Linked DNA regions of Synechococcus elongatus PCC 6301. The protein of the gene in region 1 interacts with the protein of each later gene in a pairwise test. Links are inferred from orthologs where the notes say so. Each region holds a gene or a part of one and is shown on either strand. Other genes may lie near its edges.

Evidence for each region.
Region 2: the proteins of def (region 1) and SYC_RS11885 interact in binary tests that used the Escherichia coli proteins (3 or more experiments, as listed by UniProt). The link is inferred for Synechococcus elongatus PCC 6301 from one-to-one orthologs.

Annotation. Positions count from the first base shown.
Region 1 is NC_006576.1:242,057-251,954, reverse strand. What follows is about bases 4,006-6,911. They hold def (peptide deformylase), read right to left. Parts: upstream 5,795-6,911; coding sequence 5,216-5,794; downstream 4,006-5,215. Other genes in these bases: SYC_RS01105 (AI-2E family transporter), read left to right, coding at 5,911-6,911; SYC_RS01115 (hypothetical protein), read right to left, coding at 4,934-5,128; SYC_RS01120 (DUF3747 domain-containing protein), read right to left, coding at 4,018-4,869. Outside these bases: SYC_RS01125 (beta strand repeat-containing protein), read left to right, coding at 1-3,870; more of SYC_RS01105, read left to right, coding at 6,912-6,996; gmd (GDP-mannose 4,6-dehydratase), read left to right, coding at 7,066-8,157; NADH-quinone oxidoreductase subunit NuoH, read left to right, coding at 8,372-9,490; ndhI (NAD(P)H-quinone oxidoreductase subunit I), read left to right, coding at 9,533-9,898. UniProt on the Escherichia coli protein: Removes the formyl group from the N-terminal Met of newly synthesized proteins. Requires at least a dipeptide for an efficient rate of reaction. N-terminal L-methionine is a prerequisite for activity but the enzyme has broad specificity at other positions.
Region 2 is NC_006576.1:2,397,044-2,406,823, reverse strand. Bases 3,579-6,366 are described here. They hold SYC_RS11885 (aspartate-semialdehyde dehydrogenase), read right to left. Parts: upstream 5,611-6,366; coding sequence 4,546-5,610; downstream 3,579-4,545. Other genes in these bases: dapA (4-hydroxy-tetrahydrodipicolinate synthase), read right to left, coding at 3,630-4,529; SYC_RS11895 (ribonuclease J), read right to left, coding at 3,579-3,581. In the rest of the region: SYC_RS11910 (DUF362 domain-containing protein), read right to left, coding at 1-808; queF (preQ(1) synthase), read right to left, coding at 808-1,332; SYC_RS11900 (hypothetical protein), read left to right, coding at 1,426-1,653; more of SYC_RS11895, read right to left, coding at 1,752-3,578; RNA polymerase sigma factor SigC, read left to right, coding at 6,394-7,590; SYC_RS11875 (bifunctional cobalt-precorrin-7 (C(5))-methyltransferase/cobalt-precorrin-6B (C(15))-methyltransferase), read right to left, coding at 7,644-8,873; cobG (precorrin-3B synthase), read left to right, coding at 9,138-9,780.

The DNA.
Region 1 (9,898 bases):
GCTGCCCTGAATCTCTCCACTCTCAATGGCAGCAATGGCTTCCGCATCAATGGCATTGCGGCGTATGACCAATCTGGCTTTTCAGTCAGTAGTGCCGGGGATGTGAATGGGGATGGGATTGATGACCTGATCATTGGGGCTTATTTTGCTGACCCTAATGGAAATCTGTCTGGTCAGAGCTATGTGGTCTTTGGCTCAGATCAGGGCTTTAGTGCTGCCCTGAATCTTGCAGATTTGAATGGCAGCAATGGCTTTGCCAGCAATGGCATTACTGCGAGTGACTACTCCGGCCGTTCTGTCAGTGGTGCTGGGGATGTGAACGGGGATGGCTTTGATGACTTCATCATTGGGGCAAGTGGTGCCGACCCCAATGGCAGTGCTTCTGGCCAGAGCTATGTGGTCTTTGGCTCAGATCAGGGCTTTAGTGCTGCCCTGAATCTTGCAGATTTGAATGGCAGCAATGGCTTTGCCATCAATGGCATTACAGCTTATGACCGTTCCGGCTTTTCTGTCAGTGGTGCTGGGGATGTGAATGGGGACGGCATTGATGACCTGATCATTGGGGCTTTTGGTGCTGACCCAAATGGCACTAATAGTGCCGGTCAGAGCTATGTGGTCTTTGGCTCAGATCAGGGCTTCAGTGCTGATCTGAATCTTGCGGATTTGGATGGCAGCAATGGCTTTGCCATCAATGGCATTGCGGCGTTTGACCTCTCCGGCTTTTCTGTCAATGGTGCTGGGGATGTGAACGGGGATGGGATTGATGACCTGATCATTGGAGCACGAAATGCCGACCCCAATGGCGGGGCTTCTGGTCAGAGCTATGTGGTCTTTGGCAAGAAGGGGGGCTTTAGTGCTGACCTAAATCTCTCCGCGCTGAATGGCAATAATGGCTTCCGCATTAATGGCATTGCGGCAGGGGACAACTCCGGTACCTCCGTCAGCAATGCCGGGGATGTGAATGGGGATGGGGTTGATGACCTCCTCATTGGAGCTAACTATGCCGACCCCAATGGCAATACCAATGCCGGCCAGAGCTATGTGGTCTTTGGCAACGCTGCTCCGGTGCTTGATTTGGATGGCGCTGCATCAGCAGAACTAAACTTTGGCGCTGTCTTCACCGGTACATCAGTCTCAGTCGTGGGTTCAGGGCTCACCATCACTGATCTAAACTCCCCGACACTCTCCGCAGCGACCGTAACCTTGGTCAACCGACCGGATGGCATTGCTGAAAGCTTGAGTGCCACAACCACAGGTACTTCAATTACAGCGACTTATGACAGCAATACCGGGGTGCTGTTGCTCTCAGGTCTAGCCTCAGTAGAGGACTATCAGCAAGTCCTGCGTAGCGTCACCTATACCAACACCTCGAATGCGGCTGATCTGGATGTGAGCCATCGCACGATTGGGTTTGTCCTCGACGATGGAGCAGACTTTGCCAACACTAGTGCAGTAGTCACCACCAGCGTGACGGTTCTAAGGCTCCCCTTGGCGGATAAGGCAAGCGTCAGTCTCTCCAGTCTGGATGGCGGTAATGGCTTCCGCATCACTGGCATTGCAGCGAATGACTTCTCCGGCAGTTCGGTCAGTAATGCTGGGGATGTGAATGGGGACGGGATTGATGACCTGATCATTGGGGCACGCGATGCCGACCCAAATGGCACTAATAGTGCTGGTCAGAGCTATGTGGTCTTTGGCTCAGATCAGGGCTTTAGTGCTGACCTAAATCTCTCGAGTCTGGATGGGAGTAATGGCTTTGCCATCAATGGTATTGCTGCGTATGACTACTCTGGGCGTTCAGTGAGCGGTGCCGGGGATGTGAACGGTGATGGCGTTGATGACCTGATCATTGGAGCTTTTGGTGCCGACCCCAATGGGAATCTTTCTGGTCAGAGCTATGTCGTCTTTGGTTCAGATCAGGGCTTTAGTGCTGACCTAAATCTCTCGAGTCTGGATGGGAGTAATGGCTTTGCCATCAATGGCATTGCTGCGGATGACTTCTCCGGCTTTTCGGTGAGTAGTGCTGGAGATGTGAACGGGGATGGGATTGATGACCTGATCATTGGAGCGTCTCTTGCCGACCCAAATGGAGCTCGTTCTGGCCAGAGCTATGTTGTCTTTGGTTCAGATCAGGGCTTTAGTGCTGACCTAAATCTTGCGGATTTGAATGGCACAAATGGCTTCCGCATTAATGGCATTGCTGTAAATGATCAATCCGGCTTTTCGGTGAGTGGTGCTGGGGATGTGAATGGTGATGGGATTGATGACCTGATCATTGGAGCGTTTCTTGCCGACCCCAATGGCAATTATTCTGGTCAGAGCTATGTAGTCTTCGGCAAGACAGATGACTTTGATACTGAGCTCAATCTCGCTGATTTAGATGGCAGCAATGGCTTCCGCATTAATGGCATTGCTGTAAATGATCAATCCGGCTTTTCGGTGAGTGGTGCTGGGGATGTGAACGGTGATGGAATTAATGACCTAATTATTGGGGCTCTTGGTGCCTCTCCCCATAGCAATACTAACGCTACTAACGCTGGCCAGACTTATGTGGTCTTTGGCTCAGATCAGGGCTTCAGTGCTGACCTGAATCTTTCCGCGCTCAATGGTCGCAATGGTTTTGCCATCAATGGCATTACTGCAGGCGACGAATCTGGCCGTTCAGTGAGTGGTGCAGGGGATGTGAACGGTGATGGGATTGATGACCTGATCATTGGGGCATCTAATGCAGACCCAAATGGCAACTTTTCTGGTCAGAGCTATGTAGTCTTTGGCAAGAAGGGGGGCTTTGCAGCTGAGCTGAATCTCTCTGACTTGAATGGCGTCAATGGTTTTGCCATCAATGGCATTACTGCAGGCGACGGTTTCGGCTCTTCGGTGAGTGGTGCGGGGGATGTGAATGGCGATGGTATCGATGATCTGCTCATTGGTGCTCCAACTGCCGACCCCAATGGTAGTCAATCTGGTCAGAGCTATGTGGTGTTTGGCAACGCAGCACCGGTGCTTGATTTGGATGGCACCACATCACCAGAGCTGAACTTTGGCGCTGTCTTTACTGGTACGCCAGTCTCAGTTGTGGGTTCAGGACTCACCATTACCGATCTCAACTCTCCAACCCTCGCCGCAGCGACCGTGACCTTGGTCAACCGGCCCGATGGCATTGCTGAAAGTTTGAGTGCAATCACGGATGGCACTGCAATTAAGGCCAGCTATGACAGCAATACCGGGGTGCTGCTGCTCGTGGGTCTGGCTACTGTGGCGGATTATGAGAAAGTCCTGCGCACCGTCACCTATACCAACACCTCTAATGCAGCCGATCTGGATGTAAGCCGTCGCACGATTGAGTTTGTCCTCGACGATGGAGCAGATTTTGCCAACACCAGTGCGGTAGTCACTACCACGCTGAGCTTCAAGAATGAAGTCAATACAATCACTGGAACCCCCAGACTCGACTTCCTCCGAGGCAGCAAGGGAGATGACTTGATTACGGGGCTCGGGGGGAATGACTTCCTGTTTGGCAGGGCTGGTAATGACACCTTGATTGGCGGACTCGGCTCTGACGTCCTTTCTGGTGGAGCCGGCAAGGACCGCTTTGTCTACACCGCTGTTACTGAGGCTCGCGACTTAATCATCGACTTTAATGCCAAGCAGGATGTTCTGGATCTAAGCGGGTTGTTGGATAGTCTGGGCTATCAAGGCTCTAATCCTGTTGCGGATCAGGTCCTGCGCTTGAACAGTCAGTCTTTCTTGGGCACGACGGTCTCTGTCAATGTAGCGGGACTCGGTGGAGTGCCCGACTTTGTCTCCCTAGTGACCCTGCTTGGTGTCTCTTCTTCTGCCCTCGTCATTGGTGAAAACATCATCATTTAGGTTGGAAAGTAGCCTGCTGGAACCGAATGGAAGTTGTCCGTCAACCTGCTGAAAAAGAGTAACCGTTCAAGCCCGATCGCTTGGGCTTGAACGGTTGAAAGCAGGATGGGTTGCAGGGCGATCGCAGATCAGCTCAACCTGAGTCAGTTACGGCTGGGTTGGGGTCAACGGGCGCAAGGGACGCAGCGGGGTTAGCCGCGGGGGAGTCAGAGGCCGGAGCGTGGGGGCAGGGGCTTGACTTGCACTAGGGAGCGGCCGGGGAGGCACTGGTTGTTGCAATGAAGCAGGTGCAGGGGCTGGTTTAACCGGTGTGGTCACGTTAGCTGGAGGAACCACCGCAGCACTCGGACTGGTCTGAGCACCTTGTAGGGCCATGCCGGGCGGGATCTGATCGGTCACTAAATAGATATGACCCAAGGCTTTGCCATCAAAAGTCCGACGACCCAAGCGCCAGCCCGGTTGCAGTTCCAGCTTAGTAAAGCCGGCAGATTCCCCATTGGCCGTCGCAATCACCAGCTCAGGACCACTGCGAAAGGCTTGACCAACCAACACCATTTGGCCATTACGGCGAACAATGCTGAGGCGGTAGTTTAAACCGAGATCTACTCCAGCAATTCGCAGGGAGTAGCCATTGCTGTCGATCTTGCGATCGCAAATGCCAGAGAAGTCGAAGGTCAACAACAGCGGATTGATACGTGTTGGGGTACCTGCCTCTTCCACCCAGCAAGGACGGGTGCTTTTGACCTGTTCAATGATCAGTAACTGATGGCGACTACCGTTGCCGATCGGTGAAGCAGCTAAGACAAATTTACTCTGATCGACCTCAGCTTGCCCGAACTGAGCCGCCCGTGCCTGCGGCGTAAGAGGGGTCAAACTCGTCAGAAGGGTACCGGCCAGCGCCGCTAGGGGCAGAAAGAAGGGGATTCGCATGGATGCCTCGATTTGCACAAGCACGGGACGACAGAGAAATTCAGGCATTAATTGCCATTCAATGGCCACAGGGACGGGGAAAACTTAAGTCAGTTCCGCAACCAGTTGAAGAACTGTCCGCTGCGGGATTGGCTTAAGACTGAGCAGCACGCACAGCCGCCAGAAAGGAACCGATTGCCACTGGGATACTGAGCCCCAGAATGCCACCAGTCACTAACGTGCCGAGCTGAGGGGTGCCCGAGGTCAGTTCAAAGACAGAACCAACCGCCGCGATCGCGGCAATACAGGACAACCCTAGAAAGAGAGAGCTTTTGGGAGTACCAACCATCGATCGCAGCCGCGCTAGGAATTTGCGCTTGCAGAATAGCAGGCTAGCCCCCAGACATCTAGCCCTAGTGCCCGATGCAGGGTCGACTTAGCTGGCAGCGGCGACAGGGCGAACCGCTTGGACTGCAAAGCCTTTTTTGTCGAGGGCTTCGTTCAGCTCAAGGCGATTTTCAACGCGATCGACAAAGAGCACACCGTTGAGGTGATCCATCTCGTGCTGAATGCAGCGAGCAAGGAGACCATCGGCAACGAGTCGCTGCGGCCGGCCGTTCTCATCCTTGTAGGAGACTTCAACGATCTCGGGTCGTTCTACATCCAGATAGACGCCGGGGATGCTCAGACAGCCTTCTTGGCATTGCTCCAGATCACCAGCAGTGCGTTCAATTTTGGGATTGATCAAGACGAGGGGTGGTGCTTGTTCATCCTCGAGTTCGAGGTCAATCACAATCAATTGCTTATTGATGCCCACTTGGGGGGCTGCCAAACCAATGCCATCAGCGCTGTACATGGTTTGCAACATCTGCCGAATCGTTTGCCGCAATTCATCGTCAATCCGGCTGACCCGTTTGGCGGGCTGTCGCAGCACCCGATCGCCGAGGTAGTGGAGATCGAGAGGAGGCTTCGCCAGTTTCTTTTTGGCAACCCGAATGGCGACAGCAGCGGTCATAGGTCTAGTATCAGTGGCTTGCTCAATCTTAACGAAGCGATCGCGATTCGGCGGAAGGCCCTAGTAAAGTCGTGCCAAGCGATCGCTAAAATCGGCCCATTGTTTCCTGAACTGGCATGCTCGCGGATTGGCGTACTTGGCCAGCGGTGATTCGGTGGTTGCTTCTCGCACCATTGCTTGCCCTGAATTTCTGGCTTTTGCAACTACTGCTGGACTGGCTGCAGCCCCTGACCAATATGGTTCTGGTGGCTGCCCTGATGGCGTTCATTCTGGATCTCCCCGTGCGCTGGCTCGTGCAACGAGGCCTGCCGCGATCGCTCGCTCTGTTGACAGTCTTGGGCGGAGGCATTGCGCTGATTATCGCCCTCGCAACTTGGCTCTTGCCGCCGCTATTAGTCGAAGTCAATGTTCTGACTCGGGCGCTACCCCATTGGTACGACACCGCCAAACTGGAGGTGCTGCAATTCGAAGCTTGGACCCTATCCTTCAACCTGCCGCTGGATTGGGTCAGTCTGTTTCAGCGGGTGGTGACAGAAGTGACAGATCTGGTGGAAACCCTCAGTACCCAACTTCTGAGCCTCACCCTCGAATTTTTTGACGGGGCACTGAACTTTCTGATCACCGTCGTACTCACCCTCTTTCTACTGATGTATGGCGAAGAAGTGAGCGGCACAGTGCTGCAACGCTTGCCTGCGATTTGGCGCGATCGCCTTGCGATTGGTCTCCGCCAAAAGTTTCAGGCTTTTCTGGGCGGCGAGCTGATTATTGCCAGTCTCTATAGCGTGCTGCTGCTGGTTGCCCTCAGCCTGCTCAAGATACCCTTCGCTTTGCTGTTGGGGTTGGTGCTCGGCCTCGGCAGCTTGATTCCCTTCCTCGACATCCTCTTAGTGATCAGCCTCTGCGGGGTCTTACTGTTTCAGGATCCCGCGATCGCCGCCAAGTTATTCATCACAGTGTTCCTTCTGGGCCAGATCAACGACAACCTGATCGAGCCACGCTTGATGGGTCAGATCATCGGCCTCAATCCCGTTTGGATTTTGCTGTCAGTCCTGCTCGGGCTCAAAATTTTTGGCATTCTCGGCCTGTTTGTCGCCGTACCCCTCGCCAGTCTAATGAGTGATTGGTTAAAAACTGGGTTTGCCCCAATGGTTGTGACAGCAGCAACCGAGGATCCCATCGCTTCTGGGGTGGAACTGCCCTGAAGGTTTGAGGAAGAGCGTCGCGATCGCTGCTAAATTACAGCGAGCCGTCTCTCCCTTCCTTGCTCTGCCATGACCCGTAAGCGCGCCCTGATTACCGGAGTGACTGGCCAAGATGGGGCTTATCTGGCAGAGTTTCTTCTCGACAAAGGCTACGAAGTTCACGGCATCAAACGCCGCGCTTCACTGTTTAACACCGATCGCATTGATCATCTTTACGAAGATCCCCATGTCGACGATCGGCGCTTTATTCTGCACTGCGGCGATCTCACCGATTCCACCAACCTCATTCGAATTGTCCAGCAGATTCAGCCCCACGAAATCTACAACCTCGGGGCCCAGAGCCACGTTCAAGTCTCCTTTGACAGTCCTGAGTACACTGCCAACACCGATGGCTTGGGCACCCTGCGCATCCTCGAAGCGATTCGGATCCTCGGACTAGAGCAGCAGACACGGTTCTACCAAGCCTCGACCTCTGAGCTGTACGGCCTCGTCCAAGAAATTCCCCAAACTGAGACGACCCCTTTCTACCCGCGCAGCCCCTACGCTGTTGCTAAGCTCTACGCCTATTGGATCACAGTTAATTACCGCGAAGCTTACGGCATCTATGCCTGCAATGGCATTCTCTTCAACCATGAGTCACCGCTGAGGGGTGAAACCTTTGTCACCCGCAAAATTACCCGTGCTCTTGCTCGGATCAAGCTGGGGCTGCAGGACTGCCTCTACCTCGGCAACTTGGATGCCAAACGGGACTGGGGTCACGCCCGCGACTATGTCGAGATGCAGTGGCTGATGCTGCAACAGGAGCAACCGGATGACTACGTAATTGCCACCGGCGTACAGTTCTCCGTGCGTCAGTTTGTGGAAATTGCGGCGGCGGAAGTGGGTCTGACAATTGCGTGGTCGGGCAGTGGTGTGGAGGAAAAGGGCATCAACCCAGCCACGGGACAAGCGATCGTGGCGATTGATCCCCGTTACTTCCGTCCGACTGAAGTAGAAACATTGCTGGGCGATCCCTCGAAGGCGAAGCGGCAGCTGGGCTGGGAGCCGCGCATCAGTTTTGAACAGTTGGTGAGCGAGATGATGCGCGAAGATTTGCATCTGGCGGAGCGCGATGCTCTGATCAAACAAGCGGGGTACAAGGCCTTCGACTACTTCGAGTGAGGTCTGATCGCACCGTCCCAGCTTGAATGAACAGTTTTTTGAATCTTCTGGATAGCAACTTCCAATCTTGGAATTAAGCAAAAGTGCTCAGTTTTGCAGGGAGGGCGATCGGCCTACCGATATACTGAGCAACAGTCATAAAAGCCTGTTTTTCCCTGCAAAAGCGGCGATTGACAGCAACTCGTGACCCATGATCGGCAGCAGTGGAGTAGCCATGGACAGAGGGATCGACCTCCAAGGCACATTCATTCAATCGCTTGAGTCTTTAGGGCTCTCGCCAGGCCTCTCGAAGGTTCTCTGGATGCCCTTGCCGATGCTGCTGATGATCATCGCGGCAACGGTAGGGGTCCTCGTGACCGTGTGGCTGGAGCGTAAAATTTCAGCGGCGGTGCAGCAACGGATTGGCCCTGAGTATGCAGGCCCGCTGGGGGTTCTGCAATCAGCTGCCGACGGTCTGAAATTAATTCTGAAAGAAGACATCATCCCCGCTAAGGCGGATGCCTTCTTGTTCACGATCGGCCCAGCGCTGGTCGTCATCCCTGTCTTCTTGTCCTATCTGATCGTTCCCTTTGGGCAAGAACTGATTATTACCAATGTTGGTGCTGGCGTTTTCCTTTGGATTGCCCTCTCCAGCATCCAGCCGATTGGCCTGTTGATGTCGGGCTACGCCTCGAACAACAAGTATTCGCTCCTCGGTGGCTTGCGGGCTGCGGCGCAGTCAATTAGCTACGAGATTCCCCTAGCACTGGCGGTGCTGGCAGTGGTGATGATGTCCAACTCGCTGAGCACGATCGACATCGTTGACCAGCAGTCGGGCTACGGCATTTTGGGGTGGAACATCTGGCGACAGCCGGTGGGGTTCATCATCTTCTGGATTGCAGCGCTGGCCGAATGTGAGCGGTTGCCCTTTGACTTGCCGGAAGCAGAAGAAGAGTTGGTCGCGGGCTATCAAACCGAATATGCCGGCATGAAGTTCGCTCTCTTCTATGTTGGTTCCTACGTCAACCTGATTCTCTCTGCCCTGCTCGTTTCCATCCTCTACTTGGGTGGCTGGGAGTTCCCGATTCCCCTCGATCGCGTTGCTGACTGGATCGGTGTTGACCCTGCCAACCCGATTCTGCAGATCACAACGGCAGCGCTGGGGATCACGATGACGGTCCTCAAGGCTTATCTGCTGGTGTTCACGGCGATTCTGCTGCGCTGGACGGTGCCCCGGGTGCGGATTGACCAACTGCTGGACTTGGGCTGGAAGTTCCTATTGCCGATCTCATTGGTCAACTTGCTGGTGACGGCGGCGCTGAAACTGACCTTCCCCGTGGCCTTTGGGGGCTAGTCCGTCTCGGTCTTTTCTTGAGAGTTCTGAAGGAACACGATCATGCTGAAATTTCTGAAGCAAGTCGGAGACTACGCCAAGGAAAGTCTCCAAGCTGCTAAAGCGATCGGCCAAGGTTTGGGGGTTACCTTTGACCACATGCAGCGGCGTCCAGTCACGGTGCAGTATCCCTACGAAAAGCTGATTCCGTCGGAGCGCTACCGCGGCCGCATTCACTACGAATTCGACAAGTGCATCGCCTGCGAAGTCTGCGTTCGAGTCTGCCCGATCAACCTGCCGGTAGTGGACTGGGTCTACAACAAAGAGACCAAGAAGAAAGACCTCAAGAACTACAGCATCGACTTTGGGGCTTGTATTTTCTGCGGCAACTGCGTCGAGTACTGCCCGACCAACTGCCTGTCGATGACG
Region 2 (9,780 bases), 2.2 Mb from region 1 along the record:
AGGACGGGGGGCATGTCAAGAGGTTTTGTCGCCACTGTGCCAAGGTTTGCAGATACTCCGGTTCCTCGAACTGAGCCACACGACAGGCTTGGCGGTCCACCGCGATCGGATCCTCTCCCCAGATCACTTGGCCGAGCCATTGACCCGCCTTGGCGCGATCGGGTTTCCAGTCGGGACTAATGTAGCGCCAACTGCCATCCACGACTGCCCCATCGAACAGATGGCCAATGCAGCCCCAGACGTCGCGCAACACCAATGGCACCGAAGGGCGATGCAGTTGTCCCCGCGAGTGGCTACTCCGCGCTTTGTAGCGATCGCGCGGCAGCAGTCCGTAGAGATTTTTGAGCGAAGCAGAAATCAGCGGACTGCTCTGGAGATTGGTCTGTTTGAGCGTCCCGACCGTGATTCGGCAGTCCACTTCCGCTAGCAGCCGCGGAGCCCAAAGGCTGGCAAAGCGGGTCGGGCTCGGTAGTCGATTGGGATATTCTGCCTGGGGCAGCTGGTCAGCATCCAAAAGCTGCATGCCCTCATCCAAGAGCGATCGCACCCCCAAGCGATCGGCAATTTCAGACAGAGGCACCGGTGAGCAAACCCCTTCCACGATCAGGATTTCGGCGCTGGGATTAACCTGTCGCAGTCCCGTCAGCACAGCTTTCAATACCGGCATCCCCACGGTGACAGGCGGCCCCACCGGATAGCCCAGATTGGGTTTGACGAGAATCCGTCGAGCCGTAGCTGCTGCGGGTGGAGGTGTGTAACGAAAGTCGGCTACCGCTGCCTGCTGAACTGTCTCAGTTGCCGCTGGCATCAGCCGCGACCCCGATAGGGTGCAACCCCTTGCTCTGGTACCCAAACGCCAGCCGGCGGTTCCCCCGATTGGTAGAAGACATCGATCGGCAAACCACCGCGCGGATACCAGTAACCGCCCAAGCGTAGCCACGTCGGGTTCATCGCTTCTTCGAGGCGCTTGGCGATCGTGAGGGTACAGTTTTCGTGGAAGGCACCGTGATTGCGGAAGCTGCCCAAAAACAGCTTGAGTGACTTGCTTTCGACCAACCGTTGATCGGGAACGTAGTCGAGCACCAAATGAGCAAAATCCGGCTGCCCTGTCAGCGGGCAAAGCGAGGTGAATTCCGGCGCAACAAACCGCACGAGGTACTGGCGATCGGGGTGGGGGTTGTCGAAGGTTTCTAGAACGGCAACCTCTGGGCTAGCCGGCAGGCCAACCATTTGGCCGAGTTGAGTGAGCGTTTCGGTCATGAACTTCTGCAGCGATCGCTCTCTATTCTCGCCTGTCGCGCTCAGGACTCTTGACCAACCTTCTCTGCCCATGGCTCAACAGGAGGTTAAGTTTGTTCCGGAATTCAGCGATCGCCAAATACCAAAACCTAGAATTTTTGTATCCGTTGCTACCAAAGGTGGCCCATGAGCACGATTCTTCCAGTTTCTCAGGGCATTGCGGCTTCAGATCGGTTCGTTCCAATGCCGCGCCAGTGGGTGCAATTGCGCGATCGCTGTTCTGAGTACAGCTACGACCGTGCTCTCTTGATGTGTGAAGCCTTGAATGATGCCTGGATTGCGTGGGTGCCGGATCACGGCGAAGTGACTCTAGAACGCCATCAGTTTCTGCAACTCGCGGAGTCTATAGCCTAAGCTCTTCACGACGTTGCAATCGCATCTGACCCCTCCCTCAACAGAAAAAGCCCCTGCAATGCAGGGGCTTTGACGTAAAGAGCGATCGCTCTTAGGGTTTAGAGCTTGGCGCCCACTTTGATCGGAGCTGAAGAACGGCGGCGGCGCATGCGGTTATCTTCTTCAGCGGGCTGTGCTGCCACGCTAGGCACTGACTGCAAGGTACAGAGAATCATTGGCACGCATTGCAGCTCCCGCTTGAGGCGGCGTTGCATCCCTACTTCGACCTCGGCATGTAGACCCACCCAATCGACATCCAGCTCACCACTGGGCAAGCGGCGACAGTAGTCAGCCCAACGATTGTCGAGCGCCATTTCCACTTCTTTTTGTGCCCAAACGCTGACGCGACGCGGGTCTGCCGAGGTGACAACACCCCGTAGATGAACCGTGGGAGCGTCGACGAGTTGACCTTGGCTATTGACCAGTGCCGACAGGGAGACTAAGCCGTCTTCGGCCAGCTGCTGACGCTCTTTGAGCGCCTTGCCATCCACCAAACCCGTACGAGAGGTATCGACCAGTTCAATCCCAGCGGTGACGCGATCGCCCAAACCAATCGATTCCGGCGTCAGCTCCACCGTGTCGCCGTTGTCGATCACGATCATGTGTTCCGGCGGCACGCCCATCGATTGGGCCGTTTTGCAGTGCTGTACCAACATCCGGTGCTCGCCGTGGACCGGCACGAAGAACTTCGGCTTGGTCAGCGCGATCATCAGCTTTTGGTCTTCTTGGCAGCCGTGTCCCGAAACGTGGATGCCGGCACCCTTGCCGTAAACAACGTGAGCACCCTGCATCATCAGTTGGTCAATCGTGTTGACCACAGAGATGGTGTTGCCCGGAATTGGGTTGGCCGAGAAGATCACCGTGTCGCCTTGGCGAATCTTGACCTGTGGATGCTCTTGTCGCGCAATCCGCGTCAGGGCTGCCAGCGGCTCGCCTTGGCTGCCGGTGGTCAAAATCAGCACGTCGCGATCGGGATGATCCCGTAGCTCCTTCGGGGGCAGGAACAGATCATCGCTGCAATGGATGTAGCCCAAATTGCGGGCATGAGCGATGACGTTGAGCATCGATCGCCCTAGGACTGTGACTTTGCGACCATGCTTCTTCGCCAGCTCGAGGATCATGTTGACCCGGTGCACCGATGAGGCAAAGGTCGTAACAATCAAGCGACCCTGTGCCTGGGAAAAGGCACGATCGAGATTGGGGAAAACCGATCGTTCAGACGGCGTGAAGCCGGGAAGCTCCGCGTTGGTCGAATCACTGACCAGACAGAGAACGCCTTGTTCGCCGTAATCTGCCAGCCGTTGAATGTCGAAGGTTTCGCCATCCACAGGCGTGTGGTCGAACTTAAAGTCACCGGTGTGAATCACTACACCCAAGGGTGTGCGAATCGCCAGCGTAAAACTGTCCGCGATCGAGTGGGTATTGCGAATGAACTCGACTAGGAAGTTTTGACCAATGCGCACCACTTCGCGGGGTTGCACGGTTTTGACATTGGCGCGGCCAACAACACCGGCTTCCTCCAACTTCCCGGCAAGCAAGGCCATCGCCAGACGTGGCCCATAGATGATCGGGATGTCGAGCTGACGCAAGTGAAAGGGAATGCCACCGATGTGGTCTTCGTGACCATGGGTGACCACCATCGCCTTAATGCGATGCTGATTTTCCCGTAGGTAGGTCATGTCGGGCAGCACGACATTTACACCATGCATCCCATCCGTCGGGAAGGCTAACCCAGCATCAACCAGCAGAATTTCATCGCCGACTTCGTAGATACAAGTGTTCTTGCCAATCTCGTGAAGACCGCCCAAGGGAATAATCCGCAGCCGGTCAGAACTAGAGCTAGCAGCAGCACTGGTTTTGGAGACGATGATGGGTTTTTGAGAAGGCATAGGCTTGAGAGTCAACAAGTAAAAGAAAGGACAAACTTGGGGAACTTGCTAAGCGGTGTAAAGACCGAGTTCCGTTAAACAACTCGCCAGCGCTTGACGAATTTCTGCGCTCGCAGGCACCAAGGGCAGACGAGGAAGCCCGATTGACCAGCCCAGCAATTCCATAGCCGCTCGCACAGGGATGGGATTGGTGGTCAGGAACAACGCCTTAAACAGCGGGTAGAGCTGATGGTGCAACTGTTGCGCTCGTGCCACATTCCCTGCTTCGAACGCTTGGATGAGGGCTTGCAGCTGGGGTCCAACCAGATGGCTGGCAACGCTAACCACGCCTTGGGCACCGACTGCCAGCATCGGCAGGGTGAGCGAGTCATCACCGGAGTAGATGGCAAAGGAATCGGGCAGCAGCTGACGCAGCGCGCTGACTTCTTCAACATTGCCACTGGCTGCTTTGATGGCGACCACATTCGGGAGTGACGCCAGTCTAGCAACCGTTTCGGGTTGAAGGCTTTGACCGGTTCGCCCAGGGATGTTGTACAGCATCAGGGGCAGGTCGGGACAGGCTTCAGCGATCGCCCGAAAATGAGCATACAGCCCTTCCTGGGGTGGCTTGTTATAGTAGGGCACCACTTGCAAGCTACCGTTTAGCCCAAGGGTTGCAGCACTTTGGGTGGCCGCGATCGCCTCACGGGTGCAATTGGAGCCAGTGCCGGCAATCACAGCGGCACGATCGCCCACTGCTTCTTTCACGGCCCGGAACAGTTGCAGTTCTTCTTCCCAAGTGAGGGTGGGTGACTCACCAGTGGTGCCACAAATCACAAGGCCATCACTGCCCTGTTCAACCAGGTGGACAGCTAAGGACTGAGCAATGTCGTAGGCCACCTGGCCCTCGGCATTGAATGGAGTAATCATGGCCGTGATCACACGGCCGAAGGGATAAGGCTGGGGCATCGCGTGCTGCAAACGTTTAGTGAGTCAGAGCCGGCGATCGCAGCCACTGGCGTTTCACCAGTAGTTCGGCAATCTGCACTGCATTGAGAGCTGCACCTTTGCGAATCTGATCGCCACAGATCCACAATTCCAAGGCGTTTGGTTCCGACAGATCCTGACGGATACGTCCGACTAAGACGTCATCCTCGCCGCTGGCTTCAATCGGCATCGGGAAGTAGTTGCGGTCCCAGTCTTCTAGCAGTCTCGCCCCAGGAGCAGCTGCGATCGCTTCCCGGGCTTCAGCCACCGAGAACGGCTCCGTGAATTCGACGTTAATGGCTTCTGAGTGAGCACGCAGCACAGGCACTCGCACACAGGTAGCCGTCAGCTTAAGGTCGGGCAGGCCAAAAATCTTACGACTTTCGTTGAGCATCTTCAGCTCTTCTTCGCAGTAGCCCGACTCAGTCAGAGGCGAGTTGTGGGGGAAGAGGTTGAAAGCCAAGGGATAGGGCAGGATTTCAGCGATCGCGGGTTGACCGGCAAGAATGGCTCGGCTTTGCTCTTGGACTTCTGCCATCGCCCGCGCCCCAGCACCACTAGCCGATTGGTAGGTGGAGACCACAATCCGGCGGATCGGATGGCGCTGCTGCAACGGCCACAGCGCGATCGCCATCAAAATTGTCGTGCAGTTAGGGTTAGCGATGATGCCTTGGTGCTGGGCTGCGGCTTCTGGATTGACCTCAGGCACTACTAAGGGGACTGTCGGATCCATCCGAAAGGCGCTGGAGTTATCGATCATGACAGCACCCGCAGCCACGATCGCTTCTGCCAACGCTTTGGAGGTGCTGCCCCCCGCGGAGGCTAAGACGATATCAAGACCTTGGAAGGCGCTGGGAGTCGCTTCTTGGATCGTCAGCGTTTCTCCTGCAAAAGTCAGGGTTTGGCCCGCAGAACGAGGGGAAGCTAACAGCCGTAACTCAGCGATCGGAAACTGACGCTCTTCTAGGATCTGCAGTAGCTCAGTGCCAACTGCACCGGTCGCTCCAAGAATTGCAACGCGATAGCCCTGTGACAATGACAACCTCCTAACCCCAAACAGCATCGATAGCGAAAGCAGACAACTCTGCGCCCATTGTCTGGCGGCGCATCGGCACACAGAGTTTTGGTAATGACAGCTTCTGTAGACTCGCGCTTCTGTCCATCATGCCAAGACTCTAAACCTGCTCGAGAAGCACCAGCGAAAACCAGTTTTGCTCACAGATTTTACGAGCTGCTGCGTCATACAGGGAAATGAAGAGCATGAAGCGCTAAAGAGTTCCGACCCATTCCTGGGAATTGCGGGGAACCTCCATCATACTCGGCGCTGTCGAGAAACAAGAATACAGCCAAGCGGGGCTGGACGCCGCATTGAGAAAGATTTTTGCAGCTCTAACAGCCCCAAGCCAGCAGGCAAGCACCCTTTCCAGCGCCCCCAGAGCCCAGAGGCTCACTCATAGAATCACGATTCTCCTAGGGCAAAGCCGCAATGGCCCTCTAGGCTGGATTCCGAGTAGGGGAGTCATTTCAGACGAGCGATCGCCAACAATGCAAACTCAGCGTTGATGCCACATGTTTTCTCAGAATTCTTGATGGTTCTCAATGGTGAGCTAGAGGGATACAAAAGTTCAAGAAACCAAGCACTGAACTGGGCAAATATCAAAGCAACATCTGGGCTTTACCGAGGACTTACATTTTGGCCAAAATCTAAAGAGAGCTGGGGCACTGGCAAGAATTTTATTTTTTATAGAGAGACTATTTTCCAGATAAGCACTGGCCTTGAAGTCGACGGCAAAATATTGCATCGCTCCAGCCAGTCGTTATCCCTGTAATAAACTGGATATTCACCATGACGGCTGCCTATTTCACTCATTCCACGGAATACGAAGCAGTTTCGTCTGACGTCGCTAACTTGTCAGAAACTCCAAGTTCTGAAGCCGTGGAAACAGCGGTCTCTAGCCGCCAGTCAACCGATCTGATTCGGCTGTATTTACAAGACATCGGGCGAGTCCGTCTCCTTGGGCGCGATGAAGAGGTGAGTGAGGCACGGTGGGTGCAGCGCTACATGCAGTTGTTGGCGGTTCGGAATTGCGTCGCCGTTGAAGAAGGAGGGGTTCTCAAGGATTACGTTGACCTGCAGGAAGGCCGCGATCGCCTGACCGCGCAGCTGGGTCACCGTCCTTCCTTTGAAGCTTGGGCCAAGATTGTCGATTGTTCCTTGACTGAATTACGCCAAGCACTACAACTGGGGCTGCATCGCTGGGCTGAAGTCTGCCAGCTCGATCTTGAGGAATTAAAGCAGGTCTGCAAAGAAGGCCAGCGAGCTAAAGATCACATGATCAAGGCCAACCTCCGTTTAGTTGTTTCCGTCGCTAAAAAATATCAAAACCGAGGACTAGAGCTTCTCGATCTCGTTCAAGAAGGCACCCTAGGACTAGAGCGGGCTGTTGAGAAGTTCGACCCGACGAAAGGCTATCGATTTAGTACCTATGCCTATTGGTGGATTCGTCAGGGAATTACCCGCGCGATCGCAACCCAAAGTCGGACGATTCGCTTGCCCGTCCATGTGACGGAGAAATTAAACCGGATCAAAAAAGCCCAGCGCAAAATTGCGCAAACAAAGGGCAGAACTGCCAACCTTGAGGAGATTGCTCAAGAACTTGAGATGACCCCCGATCAAGTGCGGGAAGTCCTGTTGCGGGTGCCCAAATCGATTTCCCTAGAAACCCGTGTTGGCAAGGAAAAGGATACGGAGCTAGGGGATTTGCTGGAAACCACCGATTTCACCCCAGAAGAACGATTGACTCAGGAATCCCTCAGCAATGATCTGCAGCGGTTATTGCTCGAACTCAATCACCGCGAACGCGATGTAATTCGGATGCGGTTTGGTCTGCGCGATGGGCAGATTTATTCCCTCGCTGAAATTGGGCAAGTGCTCGACCTATCGCGTGAGCGAGTTCGCCAGATTGAGGCTAAGGCCCTGCAAAAGCTGCGGCATCCGCGACGACGCAATCAGATCCGTGACTATTTGGAGTTGTTGCACTAGTCGCTTCCCTGTCCAGTCCTCCTGTCTGTCTTAAGCAGCTTAGGCGCGATCGCCTAGGCTGTTTTTTTGACCGTCCATTGCGTGATCGGTGCCAGCGATTTCCAGCCGAGAAAGCGGCCGATCGGTTCCGCTCGCTGCACCGCCACACGGATTAAATCTCCCCCCCAGCGCTGCTGTCCAGCCAAAACGACTTGCTCGCTTTCGAGGGTAACGGCGTTAACAACTAGCCGCCCACCCATCGGCAGCGCTTGCCAGCATTGATCGAGCACACCTGGAGCAGTGACACCGCCACCGATGAAGATGGCATCCGGTTGGGGCAAGCCACTCAGCGTAGCCGGTGCTGAACCGGCAACCACTTGCAGGTTCGGAACCCCGAGGGCGATCGCATTCTGTGTAATGATTTGCAGCCGCTGCGGATGCTGCTCAATGGCGATCGCTCGACAGCGGCGATCGCTACGCATCCATTCAATGCCGATCGACCCACAGCCGGCACCCACATCCCAGAGCAGTTGGCCGGGCAGGGGAGCTAGCGCAGCTAGCGTGATCGCTCGCACTTCCCGTTTGGTCAGTTGCCCATCATGGTGGTAGGCCGCATCAGGCAGTCCAGTCAGGCGGGGCGGCACAATCAAGTCGCGATCGCGGGCATGGCATTCAATCGCCACGGTGTTGAGAGAGGCGATCGTGGGCTGAGACCAGTGCTCGGCTATTTCACTAATTTTTCGCTCCTTAGGGCCGCCCAGATGTTCTAAAACCGTGAGCCGACTTGACCCCCAGCCCTGCTGACAGAGTTGCTCTGCGATCGTGGCTGGAGTCGAGCGATCGGCACTGAGGGCCAAAATCTTGGCGCCAGGATAAAGTAGCGCGTTAAGTAACGCTGGATCGCGACCGCAAAGGCTCAGGGTTTCCACTTCCGGCAAAGCCCAGCCCAAGCGAGAGCAGGCCAAACTAAAGGCCGAGGGTGCAGGCAGAATCTGGAGTTCAGTCAGCGGCAAGCGTTGTGCCAGCAAACTCCCAACGCCGTAGCACATTGGGTCGCCACTGGCGAGGATGCAAATAGATTGGCCGCGCCGCTCGAGGATTTGGGTGATCGTGGCGGAAAACGGGGATCCCCAGCGCCATTGTTCCGCACCTGGCAGGGAAGGCAGAAGATCAAAATGGCGATCGCTGCCCACGAGAATGTCGGCTTGCAGGATACATTGCTGTGCGATCGGGGTTAGGGCCAGCCATCCTTCTTCGCTAATCCCAACGATCGATAGCCACGGAGTTAAGGAAGGAGTATCCATTGTCTTCGTAAAAAGTAATGCTCCCGCAAGCAGTGACCAGCCCCATGCTATGCTGCTGAGACTTAAGGATTGGGAAAGTCCGGTGTGATTCCGGTACTGTGCCGCAACTGTAATCAACTTTTAGGTATCACAATCGGCTATCAATGTGATTGCTCTTGATAGAGATATCTAGAAGCCCATGGAGTCAGAATGCCAGCCTTGAGGAGTGTCGAAAAGACACTCATTTGCTGAAGTTCTCTGCGCAGCACAGAGAAGGCGATCGCGATGAGTTGGTTGACACAAGCGAATGCTTGCCCGGGGGTATTTTATGGCACTCGGGCTCAGGATGGTTTTTTACTGCGTATTCGCATTCCTGCTGGGACTCTACATCTAAACCAGCTAAAAGTTATTGCCAATTTACTAACAACGCTTCAGTGCGATCAGGTGCAGGTTACCAATCGCGCTAATCTGCAAATTCGCGGTGTTCAACGAGCGATCGATTCGTCTGAGCTGAATCAGCTGCAAGCCGTTGGTTTAGCAGCAACTCATCCGCAGACCGATCACCTCCGCAATTTGATGGCTAGTCCCACCGCAGGGATTGACCCAGAAGAGCTGCTCGACACTCGCCCATATATTCAACAGATCGATCAGTTTTTGCAACAACATCCTGAATATGGTGAACTTTCCGCTAAGTTCAGCATTGGTCTAGATGGGGGTGGATCTGTCGGTATTGGCACGCGATCGCCTGTTGCCTGGGAACATCGTCTGAATGATGTTCAACTGACTGCTATTCAGACCAATCAGCAAGAGATTCCCTTTCTACTACAACTGGCAGTTAAAAAACAGCTAATTGATACTGGTTACATCATCACTCCTGATCAGCTACTCCCAACGATTGCTACACTGACTGCGATTTATTACGAATATA